2 regions of the Janthinobacterium sp. 1_2014MBL_MicDiv genome follow, and region 2 is predicted to be linked to the other one. Evidence: riboswitches for the same ligand, from Rfam matches in the RefSeq annotation. Region 2 holds a riboswitch; the other holds the start of a gene.

Region 1 (4,209 bases), 820 kb from region 2:
TAGACATCCTTCTTGACCACCCCGGCCACGGGGCGCAAGCCGACGTCGCGGTAGGCATGCGGCAGCTCGGCCACGGGCAAGGTGCCCAGGTAGCTGGCGATCAGCGGCTTGATCTTGTCGACCTCGAAGCTGCCGGTGAAGATGAAGGTCATGTCGCGCGCGCTGGAAAAACGCTGGCGGAAAATCTCCAGCGACCGCTCCAGGCCCACACGATCGAAATCCTCGGCGCGCGGCACGCCTTCCACGCGGGGGCCGTCGCCAAACATGGCATGCTGGATGGCGTCGTAGAACACGGCTTCCGGCTGCGCCATGCTGTTCTTCGCCAGGTCCTGCTGCTTGCCGATGAAGGACTGGTACAGGCCGTCATCCTTGCGGACGTCGTGGAAATACAGGTACACCAGCTGCAGCATGGCTTCCACGTCGGCGCTGCTGGACGAGCCGCCAAAGCCTTCGCTCAGCTCGCCCAGCGAGGCGCCCACGTTGACCGTTTTGCCGGCCAGCACTTTTTGCAGGTCCAGCGGCGCCAGGTCCTTCAAGCCCATGCTGCCGACGACGGCGCTGGCGTAACGGGCGTTGTAGATATCGGCGTCGCCGAACAGCGACTGGCCGCCGAAACGCGTCGACCCCATCAGCACCTGGTCATTCTTGAAGTCCGTCGGTTTCAGCAGCACGCGCACGCCGTTGCCCAGTTTGAGTTCCGTCACGCCGATGGCGCGGTTGAGGGTTTCGCTGACGATGCTGCCGCCGGCCGGCGGACCTGCCATCAGTTCGCTGGCGAGGACTTTTTCCGTGCGCGGCTCAACCTTTTGCTGCTCGGCACTGGCGACCGCATCGAGCAATTGCTGCTGCGTCGGCACGGCGGACGCCGTATCGCCCGCCTTCGGCTCGGCGCCCATGTAGACCACCAGTTTCTTTTGCTGGTCGGGGATTACCTTGGCCACCGTCTCGTTGATTTCCTGCAAGGTCACTTGCGGCAAGAGTTCCCGTGCATACAGCAGCTCGTTGGCGATGCCGGGGATGGCTTCCTGTTCGAGGAAGTTGCGCGAATACTCGGCCACGAAACCGGCCGAATCGGACTTGTCGCGCTCGTTGTAGGCCCGTTCGTAGTTGCGCAACATGTCCTTGCGCGCGCGGTCCAGCTCATCCTGGCTGAAACCGAAACGGCGCGCCCGTTCATCTTCTTGCACCAGCGCATCGATGGCGGGCTGCACGCCGCCCTTGCCCAGCAAGGCATACGCGCTGAACGATTCATAGCCGCGCACCAGCTTGCCCATGCTGCTGCCGCCCTGGATGAAAGGCGGATTGGCCTGCTGCGACAATTCCTGCATGCGAGCACTGAGCATCTGGCCGTACAGGTTTTCGATCATCTGGCGCCGGTAGTCGGCAATGGTGACGGGTTCCTGCGCGGCGCGGATCGGGTAGCGGATGAAGACGGAATTGTCGGCCGCCTCCTTGTCCGTGATCACCAGCGCTTCCGTCTGCGAGCGCTGCGGCACTTCCGCATACACGCGCGGACGCGGTTTCGCGGGATTTTTCAGCTTGCCGAAATGCGCGCGTATCATCGCTTCGGCCTGCTTCGGCTCGACGTCGCCCACCACCATCACGGCCATCAGGTCGGGACGGTACCAGTCCTGGTAGAAACGCTTGATGGCTTCCGGCTTGAAGGTCTTCAGCACGGATTCCTTGCCGATCGGCATGCGTTCCGCATAGCGCGAACCGTTCAGCAATTTCGGATACAGCACCTTGTTCATGCGGTCGCTGGCGCCCTTGCCCAGGCGCGCCTCTTCCAGCACGATGCCGCGCTCGCTGTTGATGTCGGCCGGATTGAACTTCAAGCCATGCGCCCAGTCTTCCAGCACGAGGAAACCCTTTTCCAGGTTGCCTTTCCTGTTCGTCGGGATCGGCAACACGTACACCGTTTCATCAAAGCTCGTGTAGGCATTCAGGTCGGCGCCGAATTTCACGCCGATCGATTGCAGGTAAGAAATCAGTTCATTGCGCTTGAAATGCGTGGAACCGTTGAAAGCCATGTGTTCCGTGAAATGCGCCAGCCCTTGCTGGTCGTCGTCTTCCAGGATGGAGCCGGCCTTCACCACGAGGCGCAGCTCGACTTTCTGTGCCGGACGGGCATTTTTCTTGATGTAGTAGGTCAAGCCATTCGGCAATGTACCTACGGTAACTTCTGGTGCCAGCGGCAAGGGGTCGCTCAAACGGATTTCAGCCTGGGCCATGCAGGCGCATGCCAGCAGGACGGCGCCCGAAATCAGGCGTAATTTACTCAGCTTCATGTAGTGCCTTGCGTAAGATTCAGTAAGCATACCTTACACCGAAATCGACTTTCCGCGATTAAAAACAGCTTAGGGGAAACGACTTTCCCAAGGGAACTTTGTCGAATAACAAACTCGACCGTGCCCTGCCAGGTTTTTTCAATTGTGCTACAGTATTGCCGCCGGTCATGTGGACCGGCACAACAATACGTCTTCGGGGCGGGGTGCGATTCCCCACCGGCGGTAAGACCGGCAACGGTCAAGCCCGCGAGCGCCTGTCAAATTCCTTTTGGCAGGGTCAGCAGATCTAGTGCAAACCTAGAGCCGACGGTATAGTCCGGATGAAAGAAGATGTGCAGTAGTGTGATGTCCCATCGCCACGGCGATGCGGCCAGTTGCGTCTATTCGCTTGCCCTGCAGCGTTTTTCGCCTATGCGAGGAGCGTTTCACCATGTTAGTCAACAGCTATACCCTGCTTTCCAACGACCTCGAAGGTCGCATCCAGTCCGCCCTGGCCGCCATGCGCGCCGGCATCCCCGTCATCCTGCTCGACGATTTCGACCGTGAAAACGAAGCCGACCTGATCCTGTCGGCGGAAAAACTGACGAATGAAACCATGGCCCTGCTGATCCGCGAATGCAGCGGCATCGTCTGCCTGTGCCTGCCGACGGACGTCGTCAGCGCGCTGGAATTGCCGCCCATGTCGTCCGACAACGGCAGCCGCTACGGCACGCCGTTTACCGTCTCCATCGAGGCGCGCGATGGCGTCACGACGGGCGTGTCGGCCGCCGACAGGGTCACCACCATCCGCGCCGCCATCGCCAAGGACGCCAAGCCGGCCGACCTGGTGCGTCCGGGCCACGTCTTCCCCCTGCGCGCCGCGCCCGGTGGCGTGCTCGAGCGTCGTGGCCACACGGAGGGTTCCGTCGACCTGTCGCGCATGGCGGGCCTGAACCCGGCCGCCGTGCTGTGCGAGCTGATGAATCCGGACGGCACCATGATGCGCGGCGACGATATCGAACGCTTCGCGGAACTGCATGGCATGCCCATCCTCACCATCGAGGAACTGGTCGAGTGGCGCAGCACGCGCGAGCAATAAACCTTCAGGCCGCCACGGCCTGCGGCATGTGCACGTGGCGGTGGACGAGTGCCGCCGCCAGGCCATACGCGGCGGCAATCGTCGCGTAGGCCAGCGGCAGGCGCAGCGACCAGTCGGGCACCATGTGCAGGATGCTGCCGATCAGGGCCACGCCCACCAGGGCGCCGATCTGCCGGTTCGCATTCAGGGCCGCCGCCGCGCTGTTCGCATGCTGCTTGCCGGCCACCCGCATCACGGTGGCCGTCATGGCGGGAATGGCGATGCCGATGGCCACGTTCATGACGGCCGTGCCCAGCGCCAGCAGCGCAAACGGCGTGCCGGGGCGCAAGGCCATCAACAGCAGCGCCATGACGGCGCCCACCAGCAAACCGAACAGCATCGGCAGGCGCGTGCCATGCCGCGCCGCAATACTCCCAGCCATGAAATTGCCCACCGTGTAGGCCGCCATCATGGGCAGCAGGCGCAGGCCCGACTGCAAGGCGTCGGCGCCGCCCGCTTGCTGCAGGAACAGGCTCAATAAAAACAGCTGGCCGAAGACGCAAAAGTTAATCAAAAATCCCACGCCATTGGCCGCGCCAAAACTGCTGCTGTGAAACAGTGCGCGCGGCAACAGCGGATGGCTGCCGCTGCGCTCGCGCCGCAGCAATTGCCAGGCGGCCAATACCGTCCATGCCCCTGCCGCCAGCACGCCCAGCGACAGCCAGCCCAGCACGGGACCTTCGATCAGCACGAAACTCAGGCCCGCCAGCGCCGCCACGCCCAGCGCATGGCTGAACAGCGACAGGTCGCGCGGCTGGCGGGCCGGCGCGGCCAGCAGCACCTGCGCCATGACGATGGCCAGCA
Region 2 (4,209 bases):
CCAGCAAGCACAGGGCCGCGCCCGATCCGGCGGACCAGGCCCCGGCAGCGGGCATGTTTCGTGCAGCGCCTGATCTTCCCTCACCTCACCAAGGAATCCCATGACTACCGCAACCTCCGCTGGCGCCGATACCGTCGATACCGTCTGGTTCACGCGCTGCCCCGTGCCCACGGCCACGGGCCTGGCCTACAAGCTGGGCTGGCTGGAAGAGGAATTCGCCCGCGACGGCATCGCCCTGAAAACCCTGCAGGAAGTGGGCGGCGAACTGGCGCGCCACCATTACGACCATGGCCTGTCCACGCTCGTGCGCGAAGGCGGCAACCTGCTGGCCCTGCCCGCGCGCGCGCAAGGGGCGCCCACGCGCCTGATCGGCCTCACATGGATAGACGAATGGCAAGCCATCCTCGTGCGCCCCGGCGCCGGCATCGCGACGCCGGCGCAGCTGCAGGGCAAGCGCCTGGCGCTGCCCGCCTTCCGCGCCGAGGATTTGCGCGAGAACCGGCGCGGCCGCAGCATCGCGCGCGGCATGAGCCTGGCCGGCTACAAGGGCGTGCTGGCGTCGGCCGGCTTGACGCTCGACGACGTGCGGCTGGTGGAAGTGGGAGGCGAGGCGCCAGCGGCGCAGAACCTGGGCGCGGGGCTATGGCAAGGCATAGGCCCGCTGCTGCGCGGCGAAGTCGACGCCGTCTACGTGAAAGGCGCAGCGGCGGCCGAGGCGGCACGCGCGGCGGGGCTGGAAGTGGGCATCGACATCGACGCCCTGCCCGACCGCCGCTTCCGCGTGAATAACGGCACGCCGCGCCCGATCACCGTGCATGAAACGATGCTGGAGCAGCACTTCGAGCTGGTCGTGCGCTTTCTGACGCAGACGCTGCGCGCCGCGCACTGGGCGCGCAACCACCAGGCCGACGTGCTGGCCATCCTGCAGGGCGAGACGCGGGCCGGCGCCGACGCCGTGGCCGAAGCCTACCGCGACGGTTTTCATTTGACGCTGGCGCCCGACCTGTCCGACGAGAAGGTGGCCCTGTTCCGCCAGCAGAAGGATTTCCAGCTGCAGCACGGTTTCCTCGACCGCGACGTCGACATCGATGCCTGGATCGACCGCCGCCCCCTGGAGGAAGCGCAGCGGCGGCTGGCAGCGCTGCTGCTGCAGGCGGCGTAAAAAAGGCCTGCGCATTCGCATGCGCTGGCCCCGGCATTGCCGCTCAGGCGGCCAGCGCCGCATGCGGCGCACTGGCCGGTTGCGCCAGCCGCTGCAGCGAATGGATGGTGGCCGCGCAAGCCGTGGCCAGTTCCGCGCCCTTGACCTTGAAGTGCTGGAAGTAGAACTCCTGGTGTTCGTGGCCCGCGTGGAAGTGGTGCGGGGTCAGCACGGCCGACAGCACGGGCACGCCCGTCGCCAGCTGCACCTGCATCATGCCGGAAATGACGGCGTCGGCGACGAAGTCATGGCGGTAGATGCCGCCGTCGACCACCAGCGCGGAAGCGGCAATCGCCGCGTACCGGCCGCTCCTGGCCAGCGCTTGCGCATGCAGGGGGATTTCAAAGGCGCCGGCGACGTCGATGACATCGATCTCGTTTTCGGCAAAGCCGAGGACCGCCATGTCAGCGATGAAGGACAGGCGGCATTGGGCGACGATGTCGCGGTGCCAGCCCGCCTGGATGAAAGCGATGCGCTTGCCGGGTGCGGCGTGTGAAGGTTGTGACATATAAGAAACTCCTGTTTTCAAGAATGATAAAAACAGGGCATGGGATCGAAGGGGATATGACAGGCGCAGAACAGCCGCGCCCTACTGGGCATGCAGACATACGCACGCGCACCGACGGCAAACGCAGGCCGTCCATGCGCCGGGCGCAGGCCGGCAGCAACACAATGATACATCCCGCTCTCTCTTTATCCGGACTATACCGTCGGCCCCGGAATCGCACCGGGTCTGCTGACCTTGCCGTCCCGGTCCGAAGACCGTGCCGGCAAGCGCTCGCGGGCTAGGCACGCATGCCATTACCGCCGGTGGGGAATCGCACCCCGCCCTGAGAACGTCGCGTGGCCGCCGCACAGGGTGCGGCAGCCACGCCCGGCGACTATAGCATATCGCCCCTGTCCCTGCCCCGCGCGCCTAGAACTGCAGCGTGTACGACGCCCCCACCGTGCGGCCCTGGCCGATGATGACGGTGTCGCCATTCACGGCGCCCGGCACGAAGCTGGTGAGCGTATGGTTGCGGTAGACCTTGTCGGCCAGGTTGTTCGCATACGCCGTGATCCGCTGCTTGCCGCCCGGCAGCACATACGACAGGCGCGCATTGGCCAGCGCGAAGCCGCCCTGGTTCAGCAAGCCACGCGCGTCGCTTTGCGGGTCGACATAGTAGTACTGCTTGGACGTGTAGCGCACGTCGCCGCTGAAGACCAGCTGCGCGCCATTGCCCAGCGGGTAGCGGTAGTCGGCTGCCAGCAGGGCCGTCACGTGGGGCGAGCGCACGAATTCATTGCCGGAACGGTCGCCGCCATTGTTCTGGATGGCGAAATCGTCGAATTCTGTGCGCAGCAGGCCCACGTTGGCGTTGATGTGCAGATTGTCCGTCGGCTGCGCCTCGACCTCGAATTCTGCGCCGTTCACGTGGGCCTTGCGCACGTTCTGCAGATAATTCACGCTTTGCGTGGGGTCGCCGTTGTACACGCCCGTGATATTCACCTGCACGTTCTTGTAGTCATAGTGGAAGACGTTGGCGTTGAAATTCAGGCGGCCATCCAGCCATTCGGACTTGATGCCCGCCTCGAACGAGTTCAGGGTCTCCGGCTTCACCGTGTTCAGGGCGCGCACGTCCGTGGCGCTCGTGTTGTAGCCGCCCGACTTGATGCCGTGCGCGTATTTCAGGTAGCCGCGCAGGGTGCGGCTGAAGCGGTACTCGGGCGTCACGTCGTAGGTCAGCGCATTCCACGTGGTCGAGGGATTCGACGTGAAGTTGTTGTTGGCCACGGAGGCGGCCGCGTAATTGCCGCCCCGGACCGTGTTCCACCAGTTGGAAGGATCGCCGAACGTCACCGTGTTCGATGCGGCCTGCACGCGGCGCAGGTCCAGGTCCTTGGTTTCCGTGGTCCAGCGCAGGCCGAACGTGGACAGCAGCTGCTCGCTGAAGTTGACGGTCGTGCTGCCGAAGATGGCCGCGCTGCGCGCCTTGTGCTGGTAGATGGTGCGGTTGTAGCCGACGGGCTGCGTGCTGCCCGCCAGCCCCGGCACCGTGCCGTTGGGCAGGCGCGCGCCGGCCGCATCGGAATCGATCTTTTCATTGAAGTAGAACAGGCCCGCCACCCAGCTCACGGCGCCGTTCTGCGGCGACGTCAATCGCAGCTCCTGCGACACCTGGCGGCTGCTCGCCTTCGAGCGGCTGCGCCCCACTTCCAGCGGCGTGTTATCGCTGTCGCCCGTCGCCTCGTTGCGGAAGTTTTCATAGCCGGTGATCGAGGTCAGGGTCAGCTCGCCCAGCGCGTATTCCAGGTTCAGCTGGGCGCCGCCCTGTTTCACGTCGCTGTCGGCCGGCGCGTTCGTGCTCACGTCGTCCGGATTCGTGCTGGGGACGTAGCCATTGCGGTAGACGCCATTGGCGCCATAGCTGGCCACCGTGGTGGTGGCGCCCTTGGTCGTGTAGTCGCGGTAATGCAGGTTCAGATTGGCCGTCAGGTCGCGCCCGATCAGGGCCTTGAGCTGGCCGCGGATGGCGCTGTCCTTGAGTTTTCCGTCGCGCTCGCCCGTAAACAGGTTGCGGAAGCGGCCCCGGTCCTGCTGCTCCGTGTGGAAGGACAGCCGCCCCGCCAGCACCTCGTCGACCAGCGCGCCGCCGATGGCCCCTTCGGCCAGCTTGGTGTCGTAGCTGCCGTAGTCCAGCTTGGCGTAGCCGCTGGACTTGAACGAGGGCTTGCGCGAAATGACGTTGATGGCACCGCCCGTCGTATTCTTGCCCCACAAGGTGCCCTGCGGCCCGCGCAGCACTTCCACCCGGTCCAGGTCGAACAGGGGAAAGCCCGTGGCGCTGGAGTTGCTGATGTAGACGTCGTCGAGATAGAAGCCGACGGGATTGGGGAAGTCGATCTGCTGCTGGCCCGCGCCGACGCCGCGTATCCACCAGCGCGGCCGGCCATGCTGCTGCGTGCCGGCCGAGGCGTTCGGCACGTAATTGAGGATTTCGCTGGCCGAGCGGCCGATGCCCGTGTCG

What was found. A riboswitch is a leader RNA that binds a small molecule or an ion and turns the genes downstream of it on or off. The one in region 2 is predicted to bind FMN.
Region 1: it holds a riboswitch for FMN, as region 2 does, so the genes downstream of both, ribB (3,4-dihydroxy-2-butanone-4-phosphate synthase) here and YQ44_RS11085 (6,7-dimethyl-8-ribityllumazine synthase) in region 2, are expected to answer to the same signal.

Annotation. Positions count from the first base shown of each region.
Region 1 covers NZ_CP011319.1:1,735,144-1,739,352, reverse strand. The annotation lists gene YQ44_RS07745 (M16 family metallopeptidase) at 1-2,288, opposite strand, end outside; FMN riboswitch at 2,474-2,624, shown strand; gene ribB (3,4-dihydroxy-2-butanone-4-phosphate synthase) at 2,719-3,366, shown strand; gene YQ44_RS07735 (MFS transporter) at 3,371-4,209, opposite strand, start outside.
Region 2 covers NZ_CP011319.1:2,556,941-2,561,149, reverse strand. The annotation lists gene YQ44_RS11090 (ABC transporter substrate-binding protein) at 101-1,162, shown strand; gene YQ44_RS11085 (6,7-dimethyl-8-ribityllumazine synthase) at 1,206-1,709, opposite strand; FMN riboswitch at 1,882-2,043, opposite strand; gene YQ44_RS11080 (TonB-dependent receptor) at 2,118-4,209, opposite strand, start outside.